DNA from 2 places in the Arthrobacter sp. NPDC057013 genome. Region 1 is predicted to be linked to the other one. Evidence: predicted binding sites of a transcription regulator. Region 1 holds the regulator's gene; the other holds the start of a gene.
What was found. Region 1 encodes HspR, which represses chaperone genes until heat shock. Its sites were predicted from a motif close to AAGTTGAGTCNNNNNGACTCAACTT; they were not measured.
Positions count from the first base shown of each region.

Region 2: the regulator HspR is predicted to act here: its motif matches at 1,609-1,633, upstream of ACFTSA_RS08455 (ATP-dependent Clp protease ATP-binding subunit).

Region 1 covers NZ_JBHUSE010000007.1:70,087-84,945, forward strand. Annotated here, with positions in the region: gene ACFTSA_RS11605 (MMPL family transporter) at 1-1,177, shown strand, start outside; gene ACFTSA_RS11610 (NAD-dependent epimerase/dehydratase family protein) at 1,174-2,148, opposite strand; gene ACFTSA_RS11615 (TetR/AcrR family transcriptional regulator) at 2,299-3,021, shown strand; gene ACFTSA_RS11620 (hypothetical protein) at 3,164-3,577, shown strand; gene dnaK (molecular chaperone DnaK) at 3,822-5,687, shown strand; gene ACFTSA_RS11630 (nucleotide exchange factor GrpE) at 5,690-6,346, shown strand; gene ACFTSA_RS11635 (DnaJ C-terminal domain-containing protein) at 6,441-7,418, shown strand; gene ACFTSA_RS11640 (heat shock protein transcriptional repressor HspR) at 7,433-7,855, shown strand; gene ACFTSA_RS11645 (PEP/pyruvate-binding domain-containing protein) at 8,050-10,740, shown strand; gene ACFTSA_RS11650 (DUF222 domain-containing protein) at 10,902-12,785, shown strand; gene ACFTSA_RS11655 (D-2-hydroxyacid dehydrogenase family protein) at 12,867-13,823, opposite strand; gene ACFTSA_RS11660 (universal stress protein) at 13,951-14,343, opposite strand; gene ACFTSA_RS11665 (tripartite tricarboxylate transporter permease) at 14,340-14,859, opposite strand, start outside.
Region 2 covers NZ_JBHUSE010000004.1:251,726-266,584, reverse strand. Annotated here, with positions in the region: gene ACFTSA_RS08460 (low temperature requirement protein A) at 1-950, shown strand, start outside; gene ACFTSA_RS08455 (ATP-dependent Clp protease ATP-binding subunit) at 1,649-4,231, shown strand; gene ACFTSA_RS08450 (haloacid dehalogenase type II) at 4,604-5,293, shown strand; gene ACFTSA_RS08445 (RidA family protein) at 5,336-5,821, shown strand; gene ACFTSA_RS08440 (alanine racemase) at 5,941-7,050, shown strand; gene ACFTSA_RS08435 (SDR family NAD(P)-dependent oxidoreductase) at 7,124-7,858, shown strand; gene ACFTSA_RS08430 (NAD(P)/FAD-dependent oxidoreductase) at 7,894-9,300, shown strand; gene ACFTSA_RS08425 (FAD-dependent oxidoreductase) at 9,553-10,704, shown strand; gene ACFTSA_RS08420 (GntR family transcriptional regulator) at 10,948-11,604, shown strand; gene ACFTSA_RS08415 (ROK family protein) at 11,851-13,017, opposite strand; gene ACFTSA_RS08410 (ABC transporter substrate-binding protein) at 13,145-14,068, opposite strand; gene ACFTSA_RS08405 (aspartate aminotransferase family protein) at 14,155-14,859, opposite strand, start outside.

The DNA.
Region 1 (14,859 bases):
CAGGCTCCTGCCCGAAGAGTCGCGAGAGCCGGAACTGGACACGGGACTGGAGGGTCAGCGCGGGCTGTGGCGCGCCGTCGGAACGCTGGTGTCCCGGCGTCCCCGCACGGTGTGGGTGGCGTCCGCGCTTCTGCTGGTGGTGGCGTCGGCCGGGATCCTGCAACTGAAAGCCAACGGTGTGCCGCAAACCGCCGTCATCCTCAGTGCTTCCAACGCCGTCGACGGGCAGGATGCGCTCGCACGCCATTTCGACGCCGGCAGCGGAAGTCCCGTGGTGATCGTGGCAAGCCAGGGGAAAGACGGGGACGTCCTGGAAACTGTCAAGGCCACCGACGGCGTGGGCGCCGCCTACCTTCTGGCCGAGGGCAGCGTGCCCATCACAGGAACCCCGGGAACCCCTGCCGGCCCGGGAACGCCCTCCGGTCCGGCCATGCGCGACGGCAGGGTGCTCCTCAACGCCACCCTCGACTACGCCGCCGACTCCGACGCGGCGGAGAACGCCGTCGCAGCGATGCGGGAGAGCGTCAAACGTGTGGACCCCGATGCCCTGGTCGGCGGGGTGACCGCCACCGCGCTGGACACCAACACCACGGCGCAGCGGGACCTCGCCACGATCATCCCGGTGGTCCTCGCCGTCATTCTGCTCATCCTCATGGTGCTGCTGCGGTCCGTCCTGGCGCCCGTCCTGCTTGTTGCCTCGGTGGTTCTTTCCTACGCGGCCGCCATGGGCGTTTCCGCCCTCGTGTTCAGCAACATCCTGGGCTTTCCCGGAGCCGACGCCACCGTGCCGCTGTTCGGCTTCGTGTTCCTGGTGGCGCTCGGCGTGGACTACAACATCTTCCTCATGAGCCGGGTCCGCGAGGAGTCGCTGAAGCACGGTACGCGGCCCGGGATCCTGCGCGGACTGGGTGTCACCGGCGGGGTGATCACATCGGCCGGAGTGGTCCTGGCCGCCACCTTTGCGGCCTTGGGCGTCATCCCCATCATGTTCCTCGTGCAGCTGGCCTTCATCGTGGCCTTCGGGGTGCTGCTGGACACGGTCCTGGTGCGCTCGCTCCTGGTTCCCGCCCTGGCCTACGACCTGGGCCGGCGCATCTGGTGGCCCGGCAAGCTCGCCGGGCGGGATGCGCAGGAAGCCGGCAGAGTGGACGTGGCGGCGGAAGCTGCGGTCCGCTAGGTCCCGGCCGGGATTCCCGCCGTCGCCCGCCCTGGACCGGCAGTGAGTTCCGAGCGCCACCACTCCACCGTCGCCTTGGCCGCCACGCCCAGGGGAGTCGGTTGCAGGCCCAGCTGTTCCTCGCTGGCCGCCGAGTCCATCACGAACGGCCGCTCGAACTGGTAGAGCATTTCGCTGATCTCCCGCATGTCGGCCGAGAAAAGTCCCAGGGTGCGCAGGACCCAGCCCGGCACCGGGTGGACCTTCGCGGGCGGCACGCCGCCAGCGGCCGCAAAGGCCTGGGCGATCTGGCGCTGCGTGAGCGGCGGGTTGGTGGGCGCGTGCAGAACCCGGTTCCACAGCCCGGGCTTCCCCGCGGCCCCGATCATAGCCGCGGCCAGATCGGGAACGTAGGTGAAGGAATGCGGCTGATCCGCATTTCCCACCACCTGCAGCGGACGGCGGGCGAGGACGGCGGGCACCATGCGCTCGCCGGCGTGGGCCATCCGGACGCGGGGACCGAAGAAGTCACCCGCCACCACAGAGACGGTGTCCGTGGCGCTCGCCTCCCGCGCCCGCAGCAGCGCCGCGCGGATTCCGCGTTTGCCGCCCGACGCCTCCCGCGCGCTGCCTTCAGCCATCACCCGCTCCGGATCGCTGTAGGAGTAAAGGCTTTCGGGAAAGACGACGACGGCGCCCGCCTCGCCAGCCGCCGCCAACACCGCCTGTTCGGCGGCCGGAAGCTCCCGTTCCCACGCCGCGGCAGTGTAGGACGAACCGTGGGTGCAGTGGAAGACCGCCGCCGCGCCGTCGAATGCGGTGGTTAGCAGGCCCGGGGTGGAGACATCCGCCTTCACCCTTTCGATGTTTGGATGGCGGGGACCGCTTCCCGAGCGGGTGAGGACCCGGACCCGCTCGCCCCGCTCCGCCAGTTGCTCTGCCACCGTCCAGCCCACAGGGCCGGCGCCGGTGACCACGTAAAAATCTGACATCGAAATTTCTCCTTCGTGCAGTGCGGCTGGCCTCGCCGGCCCGACTTTGAGAGCACTGCTCTCGAAATAAGGATGCTGCGGTTAGGGAGCAAAGTCAAGAGCACTGCTCTCATTTGTTGACACTGCTCTGATTCATGCCATGCTGGGTGGATGCCTGTCATCTCCGAGACCGCCAGCGGTGAACTCCGCACGCCGCGGGAACGTGCCCGGGCGCAGACCATCGCCGACATCGTCCGGCTCGGCCGGCAGCACCTGGCCCAGCATGGAGCCGCCGCCCTGTCGCTGCGCGCCGTTGCCCGCGACCTGGGCGTTGTCTCCTCTGCCGTCTACCGGTACGTCGGGAGCCGCGACGAGCTGTTGACCCTCCTGCTCGTGGACGCCTACAACGACCTGGGGGATGCGGTGGATGCCGCCGTCGAATCCGTCCCCGCGGAAGAGTCCAGAGCCCGGTTCGCTGCCCTGGCCCGGGCTGTCCGTGGGTGGGCCCTCCGCGAACCGGCGCGCTATGGCCTCCTGTTTGGCAGCCCGGTGCCGGGCTACCAGGCCCCGGCGGAGCGCACCACGGCACCCGGCACGAGGGTGGTCATCGGCCTGGTGCGGATCCTGGACGCCGCATACCGTGCCGGCCGCCTTGCCGAGCGCGGGCCTTCCGCGGTTCCGGCACCCCTGGCCGCCGACCTTGACGCAATCCGGCGTGAGCTGGGCGTGGAGGTCCCGGACGCCCTGCTGGCCCACGGCACCCTCGTCTGGACCTCACTCTTTGGCGCCATTAGTTTTGAGGTGTTCGGGCAGTACGGTGCCGGCACCTTTTCCGCGCCGGACGAACTGTTCGAGCACCACGTCGCCGTGCTGGCGGACCTCGCCGGGCTGTAGCCGGCCCGCGGCCGCGGCCCCATGGGGCCGGGCCCGGCCGCCCGGCCCCATGCCGCCCCTGTTGCCGCCCGCGCGGGCTGAGTAGACTGCCACTGCGCCCCGGACCCGGCGCGCCCAGTCCTTTCGAAGGAGTGATCAAGCGATGACCGAAAACAGTGAGTCCGGCAACGCGGGCAAGACGCACAACAGCTCCAGGAATCCGGCACTCGAGGGGGACAGCGGCCAGTACGTGGAGGGGGACTACGGCGACGCCGGCGTGGCAGGGCAGGAATCCGCCACGGAGCCCAAGGGCGGGTATTCCGAGGGGGATTACGGCGATGCGGGGGTGGTTGAGCCGTCCGTGCAGGGGGCGGAAGGTGAATATCCGGAAGGCGACTACGGCCGGGCCGGGGCCGTCGGCCAGGAACTGCCCGGTGATGAGGAAGGCGAATACCCCGAGGGTGACTACGGCGCTGCCGGTACTGCCCCCGAGGGCGGTGCGGCCGGGAAACTGAAGGATGGATCGAACGGCGGCGAGGTCAACCCGCCGCGTAACGGCAACGGCACCTCCTCCTGAGGTTAGGCGCAGGTTCACGCAGGGCGAAATCCGCCGCCCGTTGAGTCACGGAATCCCAGGTTCTCCGCGGAAATCCGCCGAGGATCTGGGGTTCCATGCGTCCGGAAGGGATGGACTTGGCGCAAGGTTGAGCGCAGTTGGCTCAACTTTGGATTGACTTAAATTCCGCGCTGAGTAAAGTTGAGTGCAGACCGCTCAAGAAAGTGGGCGACCCCAAGTTTCCAAGGAAAGAAGGAAGCAACACATGTCACGTGCAGTAGGTATCGACCTCGGAACCACCAACTCCGTCGTCTCTGTTCTCGAAGGTGGCGAGCCCACCGTTATTGCCAACGCCGAGGGTGGCCGCACCACGCCGTCGGTCGTTGCGTTCTCCAAGTCCGGCGAAGTGCTGGTCGGCGAAATCGCCAAGCGCCAGGCCGTCAACAACATCGAGCGCACCATCGCCTCCGTCAAGCGCCACATGGGCACGGACTGGAAGGTCGACATCGATGGCAAGAAGTACACGGCCCAGGAAATCTCCGCCCGCGTCCTGATGAAGCTGAAGAACGACGCCGAGTCCTACCTCGGCGAAAAGGTCACCGACGCTGTGATCACCGTTCCGGCCTACTTCAACGACGCCGAGCGCCAGGCCACCAAGGAAGCAGGCGAGATCGCCGGCCTGAACGTCCTGCGCATCGTCAACGAGCCCACCGCAGCTGCCCTGGCCTACGGCCTGGACAAGGGTAAGGAAGACGAGCTCATCCTGGTCTTCGACCTCGGTGGCGGCACCTTCGACGTCTCCCTGCTGGAAGTCGGCAAGGACGAGGACGACTTCTCCACCATCCAGGTCCGCGCCACCGCCGGTGACAACCGCCTCGGCGGCGACGACTGGGACAACCGCGTCGTTGAGTACCTGCTGAACCAGCTCAAGGTCAAGGGCATCGACCTGTCCAAGGACAAGATCGCCCTGCAGCGACTCCGTGAAGCTGCCGAGCAGGCCAAGAAGGAACTCTCCTCCTCCACCAGCACCAACGTCTCGCTCCAGTACCTCTCCGTCACCCCGGACGGTCCGGTCCACCTGGACGAGCAGCTGACCCGCGCCAAGTTCCAGGACCTGACCAAGGACCTGCTCGAGCGCACCAAGAAGCCGTTCCACGACGTCATCAAGGAAGCCGGCATCAAGCTTTCCGACATCGACCACATCGTCCTGGTCGGTGGCTCCACCCGCATGCCCGCCGTCTCCGACCTCGTGAAGGAACTGGCTGGCGGCAAGGAGCCCAACAAGGGCGTCAACCCGGATGAGGTAGTGGCCGTTGGTGCTGCCCTGCAGGCCGGCGTGCTGAAGGGTGAGCGCAAGGACGTTCTGCTGATCGACGTCACCCCGCTGTCCCTGGGCATCGAAACCAAGGGCGGCGTCATGACCCACCTGATCGAGCGCAACACGGCGATCCCCACCAAGCGGTCCGAGACCTTCACCACTGCTGACGACAACCAGCCGTCCGTGGCCATCCAGGTCTTCCAGGGCGAGCGTGAGTTCACCCGCGACAACAAGCCGCTGGGCACGTTCGAACTGACCGGCATCGCGCCGGCCCCGCGCGGCGTCCCGCAGGTCGAGGTCACCTTCGACATCGACGCCAACGGCATCGTGCACGTCTCCGCGAAGGACAAGGGCACCGGCAAGGAACAGTCGATGACCATCACCGGCGGCACCGCGCTCTCCAAGGAAGACATCGACCGCATGGTCAAGGACGCCGAGGAGCACGCAGCAGAGGACAAGGCACGCCGCGAGGCCACCGACACCCGCAACACCGCCGAGCAGCTCGCCTACTCCGTGGACAAGCTGATCGCCGACAACAGCGACAAGCTGCCGGAAGAAGTCAAGACCGAGGTCCAGGCCGACGTCGACGCCCTCAAGAAGGCGCTCGAAGGCACCGACGACGCCGCCGTCAAGACCGCGTTTGAGAAGCTGCAGGCTTCCCAGACCAAGCTCGGCGAGGCCATCTACGCCCAGGCCGGTTCCCCGGACGGCGCCACGGGCGCCGCAGGTGCCGAAGGCGCTGCCGCGGGCGAGAGCAAGGCTGACGAGGACATCGTTGACGCCGAGATCGTCGACGAAGAAGAGAAGAAGTAACCATGCCGCACCACGGTAACGAAGAAGAGCACAACTCTTCCCGAGACCAGAGCAGCAAGCGCGACGAGCCGGTCATCCGGGACCACCGCAAGGTGGACCCGGTAACCGGTGAGGCCCGGCACCCGGAGGGCGGCCAGTCGCCGTCGGAAGCGGATTCCGACGGCGACGCCCTCGCCCAGGCTGAGGAAATCCTCAACCAGGTTGAGGTCCCCGCCGAGGAGTCCGTGGCGCAGGGTACCGAGGCCGCCGTGGCGGCGGAGCTGAAGAACGACCTGCTCCGCCTCCAGGCCGAGTACGTCAACTACCGCAAGCGGGTCGAACGCGACCGCGCCGTGGCAGGGGAGATGGCCGTCATCGGCGTCCTGAACTCCCTGCTCCCGGTGCTGGACGACGTCGACGCCGCCCGCCAGCACGGTGACCTCGCGGACGGCCCGTTCGCCGCGATCGCCACCAAGCTGGAGAACGCGCTGAAGACCTACGGCCTGACCCGCATCGATGAGACCGGCGTGGAGTTCGACCCCACCATCCACGAGGCCCTCATCCAGCAGCCCGGCGACGACATCGAGGTTGACACCGTCAGCCAGGTGCTCCGCTCCGGCTACAAGTCAGGCGAACGAGTCCTCCGGGCAGCACAGGTCATCGTCGCGGTTCCTGCGTAGCATTACCCCATCGAGATGGCAGTCCGCGGCAGTGATTCGCAAGAACATTGCCGCGGACTGCCATCTCGGCACAGAGATTTGAAAGGAAACGCCATTGGCTAGCCAGGACTGGGTGGACAAGGACTTTTACAAGATCCTTGGTGTTGCCAAGGACGCTTCCGACGCTGACATTAAGAAGGCTTACCGGAAGCTCGCCCGGAAGTACCATCCTGATACGAACTCCGGGGATACTGCTGCGGAGAAGAAGTTCAAGGACATCTCCGAAGCGTATTCTGTGTTGTCCGATCCCGATGAGCGGCAGCAGTATGACGCCATCCGCGCCATGGGCGGCGGCGCCCGCTTTGCCCCGCACGGCGCGGGAAGCACCGCGAACGGCGGCTTCGAGGACCTCTTCGGCGGCTTGTTCACGGGTGGCGGCGGCCGGCACTCCGGCGGGTTCAGCACCGCTGGCGGCGTTCCGCCCGAGTTCGCCGACCTGTTCGGCGGCGGCTTCGGTGGCGGACCGGCCGGGTTCCAGCGAGCCCCGCAGAAGGGCGCCGACCGAACGGCGAGCACCAGCATCTCCTTCGCCGGGTCCATCCGCGGCACCACCATCGGGCTGCGTGAACCGGACGGTGAAGTCATTGACGTCAGGGTGCCTGCGGGCATCAAGGACGGCCAGAAGGTGCGCGTCCGGGGCAAGGGTCAGTATGGCCCGGCGGGCAACGGCGACCTTCTGGTCACCGTCAACGTCAAGCCCCATGATTTTTACACGCGCGACGGCGACAACCTCCGGATCCACGTACCCGTCAGCTTCCCGGAGGCTGCTTTGGGCGCCGACATCGAGGTTCCCACGATCGACGGGGAACACGTCCGGGTCCGCGTTCCCGCTGGCACCCCGTCGGGGCGTACCCTCCGGGTCAAGGGCCGCGGCGTGAAGACGCCCAAGGCCACCGGCGACCTGCTGGTGACTATCGACGTCGCTGTTCCGCAGAACCTGAGCAAGGAAGCCGAGGAGGCCGTGAAAGCATTTGCAGCCGCCACCGCCGGCGCGGATGTCCGCCAGGGCCTGGCAGCCAAGGCCCGGCTTTAAGGGCGGGTGCCGGCGTGGAAATTAATTTCGATCAGCCGATCTTCGTCATCTCGGTGGCCGCCGAGCTCGCCGACATGCACCCGCAGACACTCCGCCAGTACGACCGGCTGGGCATCGTTTCGCCCAGCCGGGCGCCAGGCAAGTCCCGCCGCTACTCCCAGCGGGACGTGAACCGGCTGCGCGAGGTGCAGCGGCTGTCCCACGAGGGCGTTTCGCTTGAGGGGATCAAGCGCATCCTGGAGCTCGAAAACCAGGTTGCTGCCCTGCAGCACCGGGTGAACGAACTGACGGCGGAACTGGCCCGCCGCCGTGAGCCGTTGGAGTCCCGGATCTTTGCCGCCGGCACCGCCGGCGACGTGGTGAGCCTGGAGCGCGGCCAGCGGCCCCGGCCCCGTTCGCAGGCGGTGGTGGTATGGCGGCCGCGCGGCGACCGCTAGCCAGGCGCGTCTAACCAACCGCATCCAGCCGCCCGGTCCAGCCAGACGCCGTCAGCCACCCCGGGACGCCATTGCCCGTGCGGTGTTCCCCATTGCCAGAATCGGGTGCAGTGCCAAAATAGGGTGCAGTGCCGAACGGGGTTATCAGCCGCAATGCCGCGGTCCCGGCTCCCGGGCAGAAGGGACGCAGGGTCATGACCTACATCAAGGACTTTGACCAGCTGGGACGCAGCGATCTGGACGAGGCAGGCGGCAAGGGCGCCAATCTCGGCGAACTGGCCCGGGCCGGTTTCCCGGTGCCGCCGGGCTTCGTACTCACCACGGCGGCCTACCAGGACTTCGTCAACGCCAATGGGATCGCTGGCCGCATTCTTGAGCTCGCCGCCGTACCCGCCGGTGCCTCGAACGAAGACTATGACGCCGCCGCCGGGCAGATCCGCGCCCTCTTCGCCGAGAGCACGATACCCGAGGAGATCGGCGGGGAACTCCGTGCTGCCTACGGGCGCCTGGGACAACAGGCCGCGGCGGTCGGTGAGGATGCGGCAGCGCTCGTGGCGGTGCGCTCCTCAGCCACCGCGGAAGACCTCGCCTCTGCCAGCTTCGCCGGCCAGCAGGACACCTATCTCAACGTCTCCGGGCCCGATGCCGTCGTCGCCGCCGTCGTCGACTGCTGGGCGTCACTGTGGAATGCGCGCGCAATGGCATACCGCTCACGGAACGGCTTGGACGCGGCCACCGTGCGCCTCGCCGTGGTCGTCCAGGAGATGGTCGACGCCGAGGCGGCCGGCGTCCTGTTCACCGCCAACCCCGCCACCGGCCGGCGGGACCAAGTGGTGATCAGTGCTGCCTGGGGGCTGGGCGAGTCCGTTGTCAGCGGGGCCGTCACCACTGACGATCTCGTAGTGGATGCTGCGACTGGCCGCGTGGACCAGCGCCGGACGGCGGACAAGGAGGTCATGACGGTCTACGACGGAACGGGCACCCGGGAGCAGGCTGTGCCCGAAGAGAAACGCCGGGAGCCCGTGCTCGACGACGACGCGGCGGCGGCGCTGGCCCGCCAGGGGACAGCCGTAGCGAAGCACTTCGGGTCGCCCCAGGACATCGAATGGGCGCAGGCGGCAGGGGACTTCTTCATCCTGCAGGCCCGCCCCATCACCGCGCTGCCGGAACCCACGGCCGATGCCCCGACCGAGTGGCCGCTGCCCTATCCGAACGGGATGTATTTCCGGGCCAGCATCGTTGAGCAGTTGCCGGACCCGTTGTCGCCCCTGTTCGCCGACCTCATCGACGGCGCCGTGGTGAAGTCGCTCAACGCCCTGCTCAACGAAGCATTCGGCAAGAGCGTGGTGCGGCCCGGGGACGTCTCACTCCCCACGGTCAACGGCTACGCGTACTACTACTACAACAACGCCGGAATGCGGCGGGTCATGGGCAGGTCGCTGACGGCGATGCGCGCGCTCGCCCAGGGCAAGGCGCACATGGGAATCAAGGGCTGGCGCGACCACTCGCACCCGAAGTACCGCGGGCTTGTGAAGTTCTGGGCGGCTAGACCGCCGGCGGACCGCCCGGCCGCCGAACTGCTGGAGGGCATTTCGGCGTTGCTCGACGCCGGCGCCGCGTACTACACCGCGGTCCAGTCCATCATCCCCATCGCCGCCACCAGCGAGATCATGCTCCGGAGCTACTACGACAAACTCGTCCGCCGGCCCGGTGACCCCTCGGCGGAGGTCTTCCTCCTCGGCTACGACAGCGAACCCATCCGCGCGGAGAAGTCCCTGTACGACCTGGCCGTGTGGACCCGCGAACGGCCGCAGCTCGCTACTGCGGTCACGGAAGGATCTGCACCCGCCATCGCCGAAGCTCTCCGCAGCGGCACGCCTCCCGCCGGCGCGGGCGGAGAAGTGGACGGAGGTGTGGACCCGGAACTGTGGAACGAGTGGCGTTCCCGCCTCCAGCGGCACCTCGACCGGTACGGGCATGCCGTCTACAACCTTGATTTCGTCAACCCTGTGCCGGCCGATGACCCGTCCGCACTGCTTGAGACCCTGAGGTACTTCGTGCGTGGGCAAGGCAAGGATCCGCACGAGCGTCAGCAGCGGTCTGCCGACCGGCGGGAGGAGCAGGCCCGGCTGATCAGCGCCAGGCTGGGGCCGCGCCGTCGGGCCGTCTTCCGCAGGCTGCTGCGCTGGGCACAGAAAACGGCGCCTGTCCGTGAGGACGCGCTGGCCGACGTCGGACTGGCCTGGCCGCTGATGCGGCGGATGCTGCTGGAACTGGGGGAGCGGCTGACGGCCTCGGGCGTCGTCGCGGCTCCGTCCGACATCTTCTGGCTCCGCCTCGATGAACTCCGCAACGCCATCGACTTCGGGCTTGCCACGCCCGGCGCGGCCATCACCGGTACGGACCGGCCCGTGCGGGCGGAAGCCGTTGAGCAGCGCAAGATGCTGTGGCGGGGCCAGCGAAAAGCCGCGGCCCCGCAGCTGCTGCCGGAAAGCCGGTGGATGGAACGGGCGTTCGGCAGCATGATGCCCGCGCGGTCGGTGCAGCAGGCCGGAGATGTCATCACCGGCGTCGGCGCGAGCTCGGGGCAGGTGAGCGCGCCGGCCCGGCTGCTGCACGGCCCCGACGACTTCGCCAGCATGCGGCCCGGCGAGGTGCTGGTGGCGCGCATGACCACCCCCGCCTGGACGCCGCTGTTTGCGATGGCCTCCGCCGTCGTCACGGACGTTGGCGGGCCGCTGAGCCACAGTTCGATCGTCGCACGGGAGTACGGCATCCCTGCCGTCCTGGGAACGGGCGTGGCCACCCAGCGGGTGTCCAGTGGGCAGCAAGTTAAGGTCGACGGCGATGCCGGCACCGTCACGCTCGACGGCTCCGGAAACTGACCCCAAGTAAGTCGCAGCTCAGGGCGTTCTGAGTGCTGGGAGCGCCCTGAGCGGTCACCTGGTTTTCGTTCTCACGCGGTCTAAAAAAACTTTTCGATGTGGTCCCCTTGGGGTGTACTTTCCATCCTTAAATTGTCGTAGCCCCCTGTCATGCTGTGGGTATGGATGCGACGGCAGCGGTGCAGACGGTGGAGGGCGTGGAGTCCTCTGTTGCTGTGCTGGCTCGTTTTGTCCGTGAGGCTGCCGGCGCCGAGGCCGGTTCTGTGGCGGTGACCGGTTCTGGGGGTTTGACCGCTGGTGATCCGTTGCGGGATGAGGCGGATGCGTGGCTGGATGTGCTGGCCGGGACGGCCAGGCTGGAGGCCCGGGTGGCTGCGTTGAAGGTCCAGGCCGCGGCTGGTTTCGCTGCTGCCGCGGCGGCGTTGGCGGCCCCTGGGGCGTCCGTGTCGGAGCGGGACGCGTTGGAGATGTCGGTGACCGCTGAGGTCGCGTGCGCGCTGAGCGTGAGCGAGGGGGCGGCGGCACGCTTGCTGGACGAATCCGCCAAACTCACCAGGGATCTGCCGCTGACTCTTGCCGCGCTCGGGTCGGGAACCCTCTCCTGGCAGCACGGGCGGATCATGTGTGACGAGACCGAGGGGCTGGGGCCGGCTGCTGCGGCGGCGTTTGAGGCGCATTTCCTGGACCCGGACGCACCAAACCCGGCCCGGGGTTGCCCGGCGGGGGAGCTGACGCCGGCAAGGTTCCGGGCGAAGGCCCGGTATTGGCGGGAACGGCATCACCCGGTCAGCATCGAAAAACGCCACCACCGGTGTGTGGAGGACCGGCGGCTGGAGTATGCCCCGGACCGGGACGGCATGGCGTGGCTGTCGGCCTATCTGCCGGCCGACCAGGCAGCCGGGATCTGGAACCGCGCCACCGCCGCCGCCCGCGCCCTGCAAGGCCCGGCCGAAACCCGGACCCTGACCCAGCTCCGCGTCGATGCGTTCGCCGGCTGGTTGCTCGGCCCGGCACCGGCAGTGGGCGGCGCGAACGATGACCCGCCCACAGAATTCGTTCCCGCAGATCTCCTGTCGACAGGTTCCCTGCCGGCAAGGCCCCTGCCCGTGGATGATCGGCCCCCGGACGCTGCGCTGCACGGTAAGCCGCTTCCCACAGATCCCCCGCCCACCGAAATCCCGCCCGCAGGATGCGAGCGGGCCGGTGCCGCAGGCTCTGCGCGGGCCGGTGCCGCAGACGCTATTCCGGGCGCTCCTGGTTGGGCCGGTGATGTGCCGTCACCTGGGGCGCAGGTCCTGGTCACGGTGCCGGTGTTCTCCCTGCTTGGCCTGTCCGAGGAACCGGCCACACTGGATGGGTACGGGCCGATCCCGCCGTCGATGGCCCGCCGGCTCGTCGCCGAGGGCGCCACCTCTTTCCACCGGGTGCTTGTTGACCCGCGCGACGGGGCACCGCTGGAGATCGGCCGCACCAGCTACCGGCTGACCAAACCGATGCGCCAGTGGTTGCGGCTCCGCGACGCCAAGTGCACATTCCCCAGCTGCAACAACCACTCCCTGGACAACGACGCCGACCACATCCTCGCCTGGGCCGACGGCGGCGGCACCGGCGTCGCCAACCTCGGCCAACCCTGCCCCAAACACCACAAACTCAAACACAACACGGCCTGGCAACCAGCCGGCGCCACCCGCGACACCCCACCGGGCTGGATCTCACCCATGGGACGGACCTACAAGGCCGAGTACCAGGACTGGGAACCACCCACCTGGCCAGAACCACCGCCCAGCCAAGACCGGCGGGAACCGCCATCAGGTCTGGATTGGCAGGATCTGCCGCCTGGGCAGGAATGGCATGAACTGCCGCACGGCCAAGACTGGCCCGGACCAGCACCTGGCCAGGAGAGACGGGAGTCGGAGGATTGGCCGGAGCCGGAGGACGGGCCGGAGCCGGAGGACTGGGTGGGGCCGCCGGACAGACCCGACGACCTGGATCCACCACTGCCTTTGGATCCCTGGCCTAACTGGTCTTGGCCCACGGCCGCTTAGTGTCTGCCTCTATTCCGCCGACTCTATTCCGCGGGTGCCCGCCGCGGAATAGCGGCTCATGTCCATGGCGGCGGCAGTGGCCTATGGCGTGAGCACCCGGATCGGCGCGCCGTCCAGCCAGGCCGTGACGTCCTCCAGCGCGCCGCCGAAGAACGCGCGGTAACTGGCATCGGTCACGTATCCCAGATGCGGAGCCAGCAGGGTCCTCGGGGCGTCGAGGAGCGGATGGCCGGCTGGCAGCGGTTCCTGATCGAACACGTCCAGGGCCGCCCCGCGGATCCCGCCCTCATGCAGCGCCGCGACCAGCGCCTGCTGGTCCACCAGGGGACCTCGGGCGGTGTTCACCAGCACGCCGTCCGGGCCCAGCAGCCGCAGTTCTCGTTCCCCGACTATTCCCGCCGAACGCGGCGACAGCCGCAAATGCAGGGACACGACGTCGGACTCGCGGAACAGTTCTTCTTTGTCCACCTTCCGGGCACCGCTCGCCGCTGCCGCCTCCTCGGTCAGGTTCTGGCTCCAGGCCAGCACCTCCATACCGAAGGCCCGGCCGTAGCCTGCCATCCGCTTACCAATCTTCCCGAGCCCCACAATCCCGAGGGTCTTGCCGGACAGCTCGAAGCCGACGCCGGTCTGCCACCGTCCGTCGCGAAGCGCGGTCTCCTCCTGCGTCAGGTTGCGGGCAAATGCCAGCAGCAGCGCCCACGTCAGTTCGGGCGCGGCCGTGGGCGAGCCGCCCGTTCCGCAGACGGTGATCCCCAGCCGTGATGCCGCTGCCACATCGATCGAGGCATTGGCGGCGCCGGTGGTGACCAGCAGCTTTAGCCCCGGCAGCTTTTCGAGGACGCTTCCGGGAAACGGCGTCCTCTCGCGCATGGCAATGATGATGCTGGCATCCTGCAGCGCTTCCACAATCTCCGCTTCCGCGGCGAGGTGCCGGTTGAACACGGTGACGGCGACGCCACGCTGTTCGAGGGAGCTCCAGTCGGCGAAGTTGTGGGCCACGCCTTGGTAATCGTCGAGAATCGCGAGCTGCTGCATGCTGTCCTTCTGCCGTGAAATAAGACCTGCGCTCAATGAAACCTGCGCTTAAACCAAGGAGGTAGGAACCCGCCGGAGCGGGCCCCTACCTCCTGAGGCTAGCCGAGTATTGCCTGCCGGGGTGGGCCTAGCTGGCTTTCACGGCCAGCACCGGGCAGGATGCCTCCAGCAAAATCTGCTGGGCCGTGCTGCCCATGATCAGCTTCCCTACCGGGGTCCGCTTTCGGAGGCCGATCACGATAAGTTCAGCCCGGTATTTCTCCGCGGCATCAAGCACCTCGTTGGCCGCGTCGTTGCCGCGGACCGGCTGCAGCACCAGATGCTCAATCCCTTCCCGCTCCAGACGTTCGGTCACCTCGTTGATGTCCGCGGCCTGGGCGTACCGCTTGTCCACGATGGCGTCTCCCCGCGACGAGTTGATGATGACCAGCCGCATTTGGTTCTTGTGCGCCTCGGTGATGGCCCGGTCCAGAGCCGCGGTCCCCTCGGCCGTGGGGACGTAGCCGACGATAATGCTCACTCGTTCTCCTGTCCGTGGTTGGCGTGGGTGGCCCGGTTGGCGTCCGCCCGGCGGCGGCCGGCATCAGCAGGTCGCTCGGCAGCAGATCGCACAGCAGCAGGTGCCTCAACAGCGGGCGAAAGATAGGATCCGGCTTCGGCTTCCGCGACCGAGCGTTCCTCAACCGCGTGTCCCTCAGCCGCGTGTCCCTCAGCCGCGTGTCCCTCAGCCGAGGCGGGCTGCGGCCGCAGACGGCGCCAGAGCTTGGCCAGGAGCGGCCAGGCCAGGACAACAGCAATGATGATGTAGACGACGACGGCGATCGGCTCGCTCCAGAGGCCGGACACGTCGCCCGCGCTCAGCTGCAGGGTCTTCCGAAGCTGGCCTTCGGCGCGCGGCCCGAGGATGAGGCCGAGGATCAGCGGCAGGACGGGCAGGCCGTAGCGGCGCATCATGAAGCCGAGCGCGCCAAGGACCAGCAGGATCGCCAGGTCGAAGGCCTGCAGATTCACTGCGTAGGCGCCCAGCGTGGCGAAG
Region 2 (14,859 bases), on a different contig from region 1:
TGCTGAACACTTCGCACCCTGAGGTGCAGTGGATGCTGCTGATCGTCATGCTTGTCACACTGTTCATGAACGCCTCTATCGGCTCAGCTTTTGGCGCCTTCGGCTGGCTCTTTGCTGCGAGCTATCTCCTCGCACAGCTGGGCCGGGGTGCGTGGATGCTTACTGTCGGACTTGTCCGGACCACCCACGACCATTTCGTGCGCACGCTGATCTGGGGGTGTATGAGCGCGCCGTTTTGGATTGTCGGCGTCTTTTTCGGTCCGGGTCCGCGTTTGATGTTCTGGGGCGTCGCTGCCGCGATCGATCTGGGCGGCCATATGCTGGCGCACCGGTTGCCCGGCCGGAAAACCGAAGGGAGACGGGTCCCGCTCCCGGGAGAGAGGATCTTTGAGCGGTTCGGGTTGTTCTACCTGATCGCGCTCGGCGAGACGATCCTTTCAACTGGCCTGGCGATTGCAGGCAATCTGGAGGACCCCTTGATATTTCTGACCGGGACCGTCAGTTTGGCCGGAAGCGTCGCGATCTGGTGGTGCTACTTCCATGGCCTCGAACAGGACATTCTGGAAAAGCTTGCTTCTGTCGATGATCAGTTCCGGCCCGGCATTTTGGCGGGCAACACCTTGGTCGTGTTACTGGCAGGACTTATCCTGGTGGCGGTTGGCGATCAGCTCGTGATCAGCGACCCGGGCGCCCGCCCCGATTTGGCTACCGTTCTGCTTCTTTTTGGTGGGCCGGCTCTCTTCCTTGCCGGCCGGGGCTTTTTTATTCGACAGGTACTGGGCCAACGCCAGCCATCTGACCTGGCCGGCATCGGAGCCTTGGTGGTGCTGGCAAATGTGAGCGTTCTCCTTCCTGCCTTCGTTGCCGCTTTGGGGGCCGTTCTTCCACTCGTAGGCGTAGCAGTTTCCGACGCCGGGCACCGCCGCCGAGCGCAACTGGGAGCCCGCTGACGGCCTATTGAATGCCAGGGCACGTATCCTGGGCCGGCTTGACAGCCTAGGACGGCTTTTGCCTGTTCCCTCCCCCGCTGTCCCGCCTTGCACCGTTACATCATTCGCAGCCCGGGTCCCGTTGCGGGCTGAGAGGGTGTTGTCAGCGGGACCGATCAGGCGGCAGGTAATTGCTGATACAGGCACGACGGCGGGTCCTTCTTAACGTGGATTCCGTCAACTTAACGTGGATTCCGTCAACTACCGCCCCTTGACCGCGGCCGTTGTGGCCATAATTGTGCACCACTGTGAGGTTCGATGAGGAAGGTCAGCACCGTGATGGCTCCCACACGCCACAGTGCGTGCGGATGGGTGCTGGCATTGCAGCGGCCCAGCCCGGCCTGTGTTCCGTCAGTTGTTCCAGTCCACGCCACATGGTGCGGGGCGGAGCTAGCTCCTGGCGCAGGATAGGTGGAGTTGGCCGTGTTGGCATGCTCTAATCCGAACAACCCGCCGAGCGTGCCCGTCAGGAGGGCTGCCGTTCCCCGGGACGATGACAGAACTGATATCGCTCGCGGTTGCGCCCAGAGCGTGAGCAGCGTCCAGGCACCGGGGCCCCCGATTTCCCCGGGCCCGCACCCCGCGCACTGCTGCACCCGGGAATAAATCCGTTTTCCCAACGTTGAGTCAAGTACACTCAACTCTCTGACGGAGGCTTCATGGCTGCATTTTTTGGACCGGCCGAGTCCGGCCACGGCTCGTTCGACGAATTCCTTGCCCGTTACCTGAAGGGCCAGCGCGCGGCCGGCCCCGGGCACCCGATGGACATCACCCGGCTGCTGAGCCGGCGGACCCATGATGTGCTCGCGCGTGCCGCACAGTTCGCGGCGCAGCATGGTCACATCCATGTGGACGCGCTGCACATCCTGCGTGTCATGGTCGAGAGGGAACCGGCCGCTGACTACATCCGCCACGCAGGCGCGGCACCTGCTGCCATCGCCACGGCGGCCGAGGAGCGTCTACCAGAGCAGGCAACCGCCAGGGCGGAAACGACGCCGGCCCTGACGCCGTCAGCCCAGCGAGCCCTACTCGACGCCTACCAGGTTGCCCGGGCTTTCGGCTCAACCTACATCGATCCCGAACACGTGTTCTTCGCACTCGTCGTCAACCAGGAGGCCCCGGCCGGGCAGGTGCTCGCCGCGGCCGGGGTGACGCCGGAGTCCCTGCAGTCCGGTCCGCGCGAGCAATCCGCTCGGCGCGGGACGACGCCGACCGGCGCGGAGCCCGGACTGTCGGAGGCAGCTCCCGCCGGGTCTGACACCCCAACCCTGGACACCTACGGCCGCGACCTCACGGCACATGCTCGCGAAGGCAGCCTGGACCCGGTGATCGGCCGGGGCGCCGAGATCGAGCAGGCCATCGAGATCCTAGCCAGGCGCACCAAGAACAACCCTGTGCTGGTCGGGGAAGCCGGCGTGGGCAAGACCGCAATCATCGAAGGGCTGGCCCAGGCGATCATCGCAGGCGCCGTGCCCGAACAGCTCCGCGGCAAGCGCGTCATTGCCCTGGATTTGCCGGCTATGTTGGCCGGAACGCGGTACCGCGGGGACTTCGAGGAGCGCCTGACCAAGGCGATGGACGAGGTCGGTTCACACGCCGGGGAAATCATCCTGTTCATTGACGAACTTCACACGGTCGTCGGAGCCGGCGGCGCGGGGGAAGGCGGCATGGACGCAGGGAACATCCTGAAGCCGCGGCTGGCCCGTGGTGAACTTCATCTCGTCGGCGCCACCACCCTGAGCGAATACCGCACGGTGGAGAAGGACGCGGCACTCGAACGCCGCTTCCAGCCCGTACAGGTCGGCGAGCCGAGCATCGAGGACGCCGTACAGATCCTCGACGGCCTCCGCGGACGGTACGAGGAACACCACGGCGTCCGCTACACCGACGAGGCGATCCGCGCCGCCGTCGAACTCTCCGCACGCTATGTGAGGGACCGTTTCCTGCCCGACAAAGCCATCGACCTCATCGACCAGGCGGGTGCACGGCTGAGCCTCAAACTCGGCTCACAGACCGACGTGGCTGTCCTCCGCGAGCAGCTCGCAACCTTGGAAAAGTCCAAGGACGATGCCGTCGCCGCGGAACGCTATGAAGAGGCCTCGCGGCTGCGGGATGAGATCGAAGCAGTGAATGGAAAGCTTTCCGCTACGATTTCCAATGCACCTGAAGCGTCCGACGTTGCCGAGGCGGTCGTCGGTGAAGCGGAGATCGCAGGGATCATCTCCCGGTCCACTGGAATCCCGGCCAGCCGGCTCACGGAAGACGACCGGGAACGCCTGGGCAGGCTCGAGGAGGAACTGCATCAGCGGATCGTCGGGCAGGACGACGCCGTGACGCTGATCGCGAAGGCGGTCCGGCGCAGCCGCACCGGCATGGGGGACGCGGACAGGCCTGTCGGCAGCTTCCTGTTCCTCGGCCCGACGGGTGTGGGCAAGACCGAACTCGCCAAGGCCCTGGCCGGGTCGTTGTTCGGGGATGAGAATGCAATGGTGCGCTTCGACATGAGCGAGTTCGGCGAACGGCATACCGTAAGCCGGCTGGTCGGAGCTCCTCCGGGCTATGTCGGCTACGGTGAAGCCGGGCAGTTGACCGAACGCGTCCGTCGTAACCCATGCTCCGTAGTGTTGCTCGACGAAGTGGAGAAGGCCCACCCGGATGTGTTCAACCTGCTGCTCCAGGTGCTCGACGACGGGCGGCTTACCGACGGACAGGGCCGCATGGTGGACTTCCGCAACACCGTGATCATCATGACCTCCAACCTCGGCTCGGAGTTCCTGGCCAGCAAGGGCGGCGCGATGGGCTTTGTATCCAAGGCGGACGAGGGCAACGGCTTCGGCTCAGAGAAGGCGCTGCGGGACCGGGTGTTGGGCCGGCTGCGCGAGACGATGCGGCCGGAGTTCCTCAACCGGATCGACGAGATCGTCCTGTTCCGCAAGCTGGACCAGGCGCAGTTGCGCCGGATCGTTCGGCTGATGCTGAACCAGACGGAAGCCCGCCTGCAGCGCCAGGGCATCACTCTTGAGGTCAGCGAAATGGCTGTCGACTGGATCGCCGATCGCGGCTACGAGCCCGAATACGGAGCCCGGCCGATGCGCCGCGTGATCCAGCGCGAGCTGGACGACCGGATCGCGGATCTGTTCGTGGCGTCGGACCTTCAGTCCGGCGGCCATGTGGCCGTCTCGGTCGACGGGCACTCACTCGTCGTCGAGGCCCGCCATGAGGCGATGCCGCTGGCGGCGTAAGCCACCTCCGGATCCGCCACCGGGCGGATCCGTACACGGCCGGGTACACACGCGCTCCCTGTGTGCCCGGCCAAAGTTGTCGCCCGTGCGCCGTATCGCCAAGCCGTGTGTCCAGGACGCGCTGTGGCGCGGGATGTGTCCACCTCGTCCAGAGCAGCGTGACGAGCGCCAAAGGACACCGGCACCGGCGACGGCACCGCCCACGCGCTCAAGCACCTGGGCCCCCGCGATTAGACAGGCATACGCGGCCGTAACTCCGCACGCAATCGTTGACAATCGACAGACGTGAGCGTATCGTCGACAATCGACGACGAGTATCGTATGTCGTCGACAATCGACGAAAGCGCAAGCTTTCGAGATACAGGAGGAATCATGGCATTTGAAAACAAGCCGAAGTTCGTTACATTCGACATGAACGGAACGCTCATCAAATTTGCGATCAACGACACGATGCGTGACGTCCTGGGCGAGCGCTTGCGAGCCGAGATCGCCGACGAGTACCTGCGGGTCTGCAAGGCGTACCGGATCGACGAGTGCATGGGCGCCTACAAGCCCTTCGACCAAGTCGTCGCCGACTCCATGGAGCGCGCGTCCCGCAAGGTCGGCATCGAGTTCCGCGCCGACGAGGCGCAGGAGGTCTACGACCGGATCCCCACGTTCGGCCCCTACCCCGGAGTCACGGCGGCGCTGAACCGCCTGGCGGAGGCCGTTCCGCTGGTCATCATCACCAACAGCGACACCGCGGTTGCCGAGCAGCTTGCGGCGAACCTTAAGGCCCCGTTCGAGGTCATCATCACCGCCGAGCAGATGGGCTGCTACAAGCCGCGGCTCGCCGCGTTCGAGTACATGTTCGAGAAGCTCGGCGTGACCCCGGACGAGCTCGTGCACGTCTCGGCCAGCCCGATGTACGACCACCGCCCGGCAGCCATCATGGGCATCGAAAAGAAGGTCTACGTCGACCGCGGCTTCGAGCACGACGAGCACTGGCTCGGCTACGAGCGGATCACCGACATCGCGGACCTCCCGGCCCTCTTCGGCCTGCCCCGTCCCGACGCCTCCTGAGCGAAGGACTGAGATGGTCATTCACAGCAAGGCGATTGGATCATGAGCCTTCCACTACCTCAGACGGTCCAGGGCGGCACTGCTCTGGAAAGGCTGGCAACCCTCGGGCTGGAGCTGCCGGTCCTCGCGGCCAACGCGTACTATGTGGACCACAATAGAGTCGGCGACAGCATTCATATTGCGGGCCAACTGCCCTTCAAGGCTGGCGTCCTGCTGGGTCAGGGCGTTGTCGGCCGGGACGTGGACCTCGAAACAGCGAAAGAGCTTGCCCGTCATGCCGCGCTGAATTGCCTTGCCGCCGCTGTCCAGGCCGTGGGCGACCTGGACCGGGTCCGGGTCGTGCAGATGCTGGTCTTCGTAGCCAGCCCGCCGGACTTCGGTCTCCAGTCGAAGGTTGCAGAGAGGGCCAGTGAACTGCTCATCGAGGTCCTTGGCGAGAACGGACGCCACGCCCGCACGGCGATAGGTGTCGCCGGGCTGCCACTCAACACCCCTGTCGAGATCCAGATGGTCTGCACGCCGGCATAGGGACAGATACGACGGCGGCGTTGTCCGGGCCCGCCGCAGGAGTCCCGAACATTCAGCATTCGAGGATGTCAGTATCGCGGCCCTCGATCATTCATCCACAGAATCATGAGGAGTACAGCGTGAACCGCATTCAACGAGCACTCGAAGCTCTCGTCGAGCGGGTTGATACCCCCGCGCCGGTCGTGCTGGCCGACGTGCTGCAGGACAACATCGACCGGATGCAGGCCTTCGCCGCCCGGCACAACCTGGACGTCAGGCCCCACGTCAAGACGCACAAATGCGTGGAGATCGGCCGGCGCCAGGTCAAGGGCGGGGCGGTCGGAATCACGGCGGGCAACGTGGGTGAGGCCGAAGTCTTCGCCGCGGCGGGATTCCACGATATCTTCATCGCCTACCCGATCTGGCCTTCTGGCACGAAAGTGGCGCGGATCCGCCGGCTGGCCGAGACCACCCGGTTGCGGGTCGGCGTCGACAACGCGGCGGCCATCGGCGCCCTCGCCGACGCAATGGGGGCCGATGCCGGGCGGCTGGAGGTCATGATCGAGGTCGACTGTGGTGCCCGCCGGTCCGGTGCGCCGGCGGAGGCTGCGGGCGACCTCGCGCTTGCCGCCCGGCACCGCGGCCTGGTGCCGGTGGGTGTCTTCACCTACCCGGGCCACGGCAGCTCCGGCCCGGATGCCCGCAAGCGCGCGGCGGATGACCAGGAGGCCGCGCTCACCACCGCTGTGCGGAGCCTGAGCGCAGAACGCATCACGGCGGAGGTTGTCAGCGCCGGCTCCACGCCAACGGTGGAGTTCTCCACCGGCAGCAGCGTGATCACCGAGATCCGACCGGGCGAGTACGTGTTCAATGACTTGAACAACGCCCGGCTGGGCGCCTGCACCGAGGATCAGATCGCATTGTTCGTCGCCGGCACGGTAGTCAGCGACTGGGTTCCCGATCAGGTCATCCTCGATATCGGAACCAAGGCCATCAGCCGCGAAGGCAGCCCCGAGATCGGCTACGGGGCCATTCCCGGCACCGCCGCAGTCCTGTCAAGGCTCAACGAATACCACGGATTCCTCCCGCTGCCAGCCGGAGGGTTCCGCCCCCGCATCGGCACCGTGCTTCCTATCGTCCCGAACCACGTTTGCCCGGTGGTGGTCAATTTCGAGGATTACATCGTCACCGACAGCACAGGCACCTCACTGCAGCGGTGGCGTATCGACGCCCGCGGATTCCTCAACTGACCGTCCCGGACGGGAATCCCGTCCCCAAGCCCCCAACCAAAACAAACCCACCTCACACGATGGAGTGTCTGACATGAGACTTGATAAGACCACGGCAGTGGTGACCGGCGCCAGCAGCGGAATCGGGGAGGCAGTGAGTTCCCACTTCCGCCGCGAAGGTGCGCGGCTGCTCCTCACCGGCCGCAGGGAGCAACCCGATAGCGCCCAGCCCGAGGACCTGTACGTCCCTGGAGACCTTAACGACGAGGCGTTCGTCCAGTGCCTGGCCCAGCAGGCCGCTGAATCCTTCGGCACCGTCGATGTCGTCGTCCTCAACCACGGACTGCAAGTCAGTGGCCCGCTCACGGAGATGGCCCATGAGGATGCAAAGAACGTAATCCACAGCAACCTGCTCAGTGCGTTCCTGATGATGAAGCACTTCGCGCCGCTGATGCCCGCCGCAGGCGGCTCGTTCGTCCTCGTCAGTTCACGGCTCGGCATGGTCGGCAAACCCGACGAAGTCCTGTACTCCGCGGCTAAAGGCGGCCTCATCATGCTTGCCAAGGGCGCTGCGATCGAATGGGCCCCGCGCCACATTCGCGTCAACGTCGTCGCACCCGGCTTGACCGTCACCCCGGTCATCAAAGCATCGTTCCAGCGGAGGCCCGATCCCGAGGCCTACCGCCGCGAGCGGGAGGGCCAGATCCCGCTCCAACGCCTCGCCACCCCCGAAGAGATCGCCGACGCCATCCTTTTCATGGCATCACCGGAATCCTCCTACATCACCGGAGCCGTCCTCCCCGTCGACGGCGGATACACCGCCGCCTGAACTCTTCAACGCTTCACAAACAAAGAAGGCCAACAATGAAAGCCCTTGCGGCAACACCCCGAAACGGAGAGGTCGGCTTCTGGATGGCCGGACTCGCGGACACCAGGCCCACGTACCCCCACTTCACAGGCGACGGCTCAGTAGACCTGGCCATCATCGGCGGCGGCTACACAGGCCTGTGGGCCGCCTACTTCGCCAAAAAGCTCGAGCCCTCACTCTCGGTCGCGGTTTTCGAGGCAGAACAGGTAGGCTACGGCGCATCCGGACGGAACGGCGGCTGGCTGTCTGCCATGATTCCAGGAAACCGCGCCACGTTTGCCCGCGTATCCCGGGGCGGGCTGGACGCGAGCCGGGCCTTCCAGCAGGAGTTTATTGCCGGCGTCGACTCCGTCCTGGATATTCTTCAGGCCGAGGGCATTGATGCGGATCAGCATAAAGGTGGCGCGCTCGTCGCTGCCCATACCAAGGCAGGGCTGGGCCGGCTGGCCACCAGGCGCGACGCCGACTTGAAGTATGGGGTGACCGAAGACGAGGTCCACCTGCTCGGCCGGGACGAGTTCCAAAGCCGGGTCAACATCTCCACCGTCCACGGCGGACTCTTCTACAAGCACTGCGCCCGGATCCAGCCGGCCAAACTTGTCTACGGACTCGCGGACACCGTGAGTTCCATGGGTGTGAGCATCTACGAACGCAGCCGGGTAGGCAGCGTCGACGGCAAGACACTCAGCCTGGACAACGGGCGGATGACCGCGGCCAAGACGTTCATCTGCACCGAAGGATACTCCGGTCCACTGCTTGGCAGCAGGACGCTGATACCGATCAATTCCTCGATGATCGTGACCAAACCGCTGTCCGAGGGGGCATGGCAGCAAATTGGCTGGAACGGGCAGCAGTGCCTTAACGACTCCGCACACACTTTCATCTACTCCCAACGCACAGCGGACGGCCGCATCGCTATCGGCGGCCGGGGAGTACCATACCGCTACGGCTCCGGCACCGGGGGTGCCGGTTCAACTGCCCAGTCAACGATCGACCTGATCTCTACAAAGCTCCGCTCCTTCTTCCCCGGCATCCAGTTCGAAGTGGACCACGCCTGGTCGGGAGTCCTAGGCGTCACCCGTGACTGGAACGGCGGGGTGAACTGGGACCCAATGTCCGGGATCGGATCTTCAACCGGATACGCAGGGCACGGCGTCACGGCAGCCTACGTGGGCGGGCGAACTCTCGCGGAACTGGCTTTCGAACGGAAGACGCAGCGCACCACACTTCCCTGGGTTGGCTACCGCGCACGGAAATGGGAACCGGAGCCCGTCCGCTGGCTGGGTGTTCACGGCATGTGCCGGCTTTTCGGTCTTGCTGATCAATGGGAAGAGCGCAAGGATCTCGCCAAGACCTCGCTCCTGGCCAGATTCGGCAGCAGGCTCGCGGGACTGCACGAATAGTGCGCCACGCAGGTCCTTCACTAGAACCCCCGCGGAGGGAACACCATGAAGACCTGACCAAGATCCAGGCCGCAGCGGCGGAGTACGAGAGGTCACTCTCGATCCTCGAGTCGGTGCCATCACCGATGCCAAACACAACAAGGAGAGGTTGCTGCCATCATGCAAACCATCAGTGACAGAATCATGGGCTTCGCCCGCCAAACAGCGGATTCCCTGCTGTTCATGAATGAAGACTTCAGGGTGCTCTAAGCAATGGACGGAAAACTTGCCGTCATCGGCCTCGGCAGCATCGGAAGCATGGCACTCTGGCAAGCCTCGCGGCTTTCCGATTCCGTGGTCGGCTTCGAGTCACACACTCCCGCACACGCACGCAGCGCCGTAGGCGGGGACACCCGGCTGTTCCGCATGATTTACCGCGGAAGCCCCGGGTACTACCCCATCCTGGAGCGCTCACGGAACCTCTGGGCAGAGCTCGAAGCAGAAACCGGACTGGAAATCCTCACTCGTTGTGGTGGACTTTCCATCGGCACCACCGATGGGCCCTACCTCCGCAGCGTCCTGGAACCCACCCGGATCAACCGGGCCGCCCACCAGATCCTGACTGGGGAGGAAATGGCCGAACGCTACCCCCAACACAACCTCAGGGCCGACGACTCCGCAGTATTCGACCCAAATGCCGGTGTTCTTCGGACCGACCGGGCGGTAACGGCAGCCATCGCCGCCGCACGGGCCAACGGAGCAACGGTCCTCAACAACACTCCCGCCAGCAGCATCAGGGAAACCAATGACGGCGTTGTCGTCACCTCCGGCGACACCTCCTGGACCTTCGAGCACGTTCTCATCGCCTCGGGGGGTTGGTCCCAGCAGCTCATGCCCGACTACCTGAAAGCGCATACGGAAACACGCAGAGTTTTCCTGTCCTGGTTCGTTGCCCGAGACGCAGCCCAGTTCACCCCGGAAAAGTTTCCGACTTTCAGCCGGATGTACGAGGACCGCGCCATGTACGGAGCGCCCGCCGTTGACGGAGCGCCCGCCGTTGACGGAGTCACCGTAAAAGCCACCTTGGACGGCAGGGGCACGGTCACAACCGACCCCAATGGTTTCCCCCGGGAACTCTCGACAGCCGAAACCGCCGAGACTTTCGATACCGTCACCGAATTCTTCCCCGGCCTCATTCCGACGATTGTCCGCTCCGACGCCTTTCCGGACCTCTACACCGAGGACCGGAACCCGCTGCTGGGCTGGCTCAGCGAGTCAAGCAGGATCTACTGCGCCACAGGCTTCTCCGGAGGCGGATTCAAGAATGCCAGTGGCTACGGCCACATCGCTGCGTGCGAAGCGCTCGGCAAGCAGTCATTCGACGGCCTGGACTTCGTGCGCCCCGAGCGATTCAAGACGCGCTAGGCCTCCGTCCAATTCTCTGCCCTCAACTACTGAAAGGGTGACATGACCACTTCATTGAGCCCACCACTCTTCACACCCAACTGTTCATTGACGGCGTATGGCAAGAGGCAACCAATGCAGCTACCTTTCCCGGTGCAGAGCCCCGCGACGAACGAGATCATTGCACATACTGCCAACGGCGGTCCTGAAGACGTTGGCTCTGGAGGCGGCGGTATAATCGACAATCGACGAGGGAGGCGGCAGATGGACCGTAAGTTCGAGTGGCAGGAACAGCGGACAACCACGCCGGACGGTGTCTACCGCGTGCTCCGTACCGCCATACTTGACGGAACTGTGCCTCCAGGGGAACAGCTGCGCGAGACACACATCGCTGCGGACCTCGGCATCAGCCGGTCCCCACTACGTGAGGCGCTCACCAAACTTGAGGAGGAAGGGCTGGTCATAAAGGTCCCCTTCCGAGGATCATTCGTTGTGGAAGTCAGTGCCCGCGACGTAGCGGACATCGCAGCGATCCGAGTCCTCGTCGAGCCCTATGCTGCCGAGCTCTCGGCTCCCTCATTGCGGGGTCCCGAGCAGCTTCGACTAAAGCAAACCGTCGAGGAACTGTACCGGGCCACCGACACCAATGACATCCCAGGCAGCATTGACGCTCATCTTCGCTTCCACAGGCTCTTCTACGAATTTTCGGGAAACGCCGCGCTGCGAAGCATGTGGAACGGGTGGGAGAACAAGCTGCGCCTGTACCTGGCGGTTGACCACCGTACCTACAGCGACCTTCATGACATCGCTGTTGAGCACGAAAAACTCGCCGAGCTTGCCCTGGAAGGCGACTTCGAGGCCTTCCGCCAGGAGACGGTCAGTCAACTGCAGAATGCGCTCCAAGCAGAACCTCCAGAGTAGAAGTAAACGGACTTTTCCGGGACGTCAATTCGGGACTCAGTCCACGATCTCCGACACCGCCTCAATGCCAAGCCCGAACGCGACCGTATGCGGACTTTGGCCAATGGCCTTCCGTCATATCGCGACTGGAGCGCGGCCTCATCCGTAACGAAGACCTCGCTCGACCTAACGTCAATGGCTGACCTAGCAAGTAATTGGGTCAACGAAGCTTTCTCAGCAGATGGCCGGCAGCGTGAGGAAGATGCTTTACTTCTTGCCTGCTACGGGCTTTTGGCTCTCGCGACTGGGCTCCAGCATCGATTCCCGGAGCCGGGATTGGGCCAGGGCCAGTCCCCCTTGCGCCGCTCCACGGGCCACCGATAGTCCAACCTCTTGCGACACGACCCTGATCTCCGGGACGACGGGAAGGTTTTGCGCCAGTCGCCTGCGTGTCTCGGGAAGGACTTCGTCCACGAGCGGACTCAGGCGCCCCACAAAATATACGGACTCGGGATCCAGCGTAACTGCAACGGCACCGACAGCGGTGACGATCGCCGTCGTAAACGCCTCCATCACTTCCGCGCGGGACGCCGCTTCCTGCGGCTGGGACCAGAGCGCTTCGATGCCCTCCAGCTCCAGTCCTCGCCCTCTGGAGAATTGGAGGAGACCCTTTGTGCTTAACAGCCCGTCGAGGGTTTCGCTGCCAACGCCTGAATAGAGAACACCACCGAGGCCACCGAAAGTAGGGGTCCGCCCCTGGGCGATCTCATGATCAGTACAAGTGGCGAACGCCAGCACGGTACTAAGCATGAACAAGGCAGCGTTACCTATGCTCGCATCATCGTTCAGGATCCCCCGGAGGGACGCACTCGCGTCGCTCTCAAGGATCACGGGAGCGTTCATCCGATCCTCGAGGCAATTCTGGAGAGGAGAATCCATGAAATTCATCCGTGGTGCTGACGTTTCGGACCTCCCAGCGCCATTCGGGACACGGCCGGGCAGTGCGGCGACGATTTGGCGCAATGGCCCCTCTGCGGAATCACTGGTCTTCGCAACCAGGTCCGCCAGCCAGTTGGCAGTTGTTTCAGCATCCCCACCTTCGTGACTGGGGACAATGAGGTGCCTAACCTCGCGACCTCTCAGGTCCGTTGCCAGGACGCAAGTGGTTTGCGCTCCGAAAGAGATACCGACAATGTGCCCCGCCGTGCCCGGCACATCCAGATACGTGGAAGGCCGGCCACGGCGCACAACCGCATCGACTCCCTGCTCGACGAGGAAGCCGTCAAAACGAAGCTCGTCTACCTTCCGAGAGACGGTCGCCTGACTCAGACGCGTCAATTCGATCAGCCTGCTCCGCGTCAAAGGCGCCTCTGAAAGGACTGCATCAAGGACCGAAGCCTTAGTGTAGTCACGTGCCGTGGGGATGATGCTCATAGCACAACCTTAATGAGAGTTCAGACCAAAACCGGGACGTTATGGGGTACCCGATATTCGTTGATACAGGGGCCGTGGTTTTCTTCCGTCGTACTGGTCAGTTGGGGCATTGGCGCGCCCACTGGCACTAGCGGATTGTGGCCTCGGTGATGGCTGATTCGCCCAGGCCCCAGTAGTCCAGTGACTTCTTGTATTCCGGGGTTTCGAGAACGGACTGGATGGCTTTCTGCAGGGCCGGTGTGAGGGGTGATCCCTTTTTCAGTCCTATGGCGACGTTGGTGTTCGTTCGGGTATCCATCCTCGGCGATAGGACAGTGAAGTGGGTGGGCTGCTGGATCGCTGCCCAGGCCAGGGCACCGGCGTCGTAGAAGACGCCGTCAATTCGCTTTGAGTCCAGCTGCGTCAGTGCCTCCTGGACGTTGGGCAGCGTGACGGCGTTGATGGCCGGCTTGCCCTTTTCCTCGCAGGTCCATTTCGAGACGTTGGGCAGGTGCTTCAGCTGCTGCGTGGAGCCCTTGGTCACGGCGATGTTCTTGCCGCAGAGCGTGTCGTTGGTCAGATTGAGTGGGTTGCCGGCGGCTACCGCGACGGCCGAGCCGCCTTTGAGGTAGTCGATCATGTCCAGGACCTGCAGCCGTTCGGGGGTGGCGGACATGGTGGTGGCGGTGAAGTCGTAGCGGCCGCCGTCAATACCGGGAATGATCGTGTCGAATGCCGTGTTCTCGAACTTCAGCTTCAGCCCCAGCTTTTTGGCCACGAGGCGGGCGACGTCCGGATTCACGCCGATCGGGGTGACGTTGTCCTCGGCCAGGAACGTGGTGGGCGGGGAACTCAGGTCCATCGCGACCGTCAGTTCACCCTTGGCTTTGTAGGACTCAGGCAGCAGCGCTACCGCGGCCGCGTCCGGTTGGACACCCTCTGAGATGTCACGGGTGTTCTGCGTCTTGGGGATTTCCGTCGCTTGAGTGCCTGTTGCCGTACTGCCACACGCGGTGAGGGCAAGCAGGACAGCGAGTCCCGCAGTCGCCGCCTGGATTTTGTTTCTGGTCATGATGCAATCCTTCAAAATCGTTTCGCGGGTGTAATCCCAGAATGAGTGGGCTTGTTCAGTGCGATTCCGCCGGGCCCATTCGGGTCCTAGCGCAGTGCCGTGAAGGCACGGCCCATTGCTTCGAGCAGGCGATCGGCATCATCGCTGGAGAAAGGCATTGGGGGGCGGAGTTTCAGGACATTGCCCTGGGCGCCGCATGCCGAGATGAGTATCCGGTCCTGGCGGAGGGCGTTCACGATGCCAGCGGCGGCTTCTCCGGCGGGTGAGAGTGTGGATTGGTCCGTGACGAGGTCGACACCGATAAAGAAGCCGCTTCCGCGGACTTCTGCAACCTGGTCCAGACCCTGGGTGAGGTCCTTGAGTCCGGTGATGATCTTTCCGCCGACCTTGAGGGCGTTGTCTATGAGTGATTCCTCACGGATCACGTCCAGGACGGCCTGAGCCGCCGCGATGGCTACTGAATTTCCCCCGAAGGTGTTGAAGTAGCGGATGTTTTTCCCGAACTCCTGAAGGAGTTCGGGCTTGAAGATTGCTGCCGCGACGGGGATGCCGTTACCCATGGGTTTGCCTATGGTCACGATGTCCGGGACGATACCGTGGCGTTGGAAGCCCCACCATTCCTCGCCGGTGCGGCCGAAGCCCGGCTGGACCTCATCGGCGATGTACAGGCCGCCCACAGCATGGATTTCCTCGACGATGGGACGCAGGAAGCCTGCAGGGCCGGCGAAGACACCGTCGGAGGAGAAGATGCTGTCGGCGATGAAGGCCGCCACTCCGATGCCGTGCCGGTG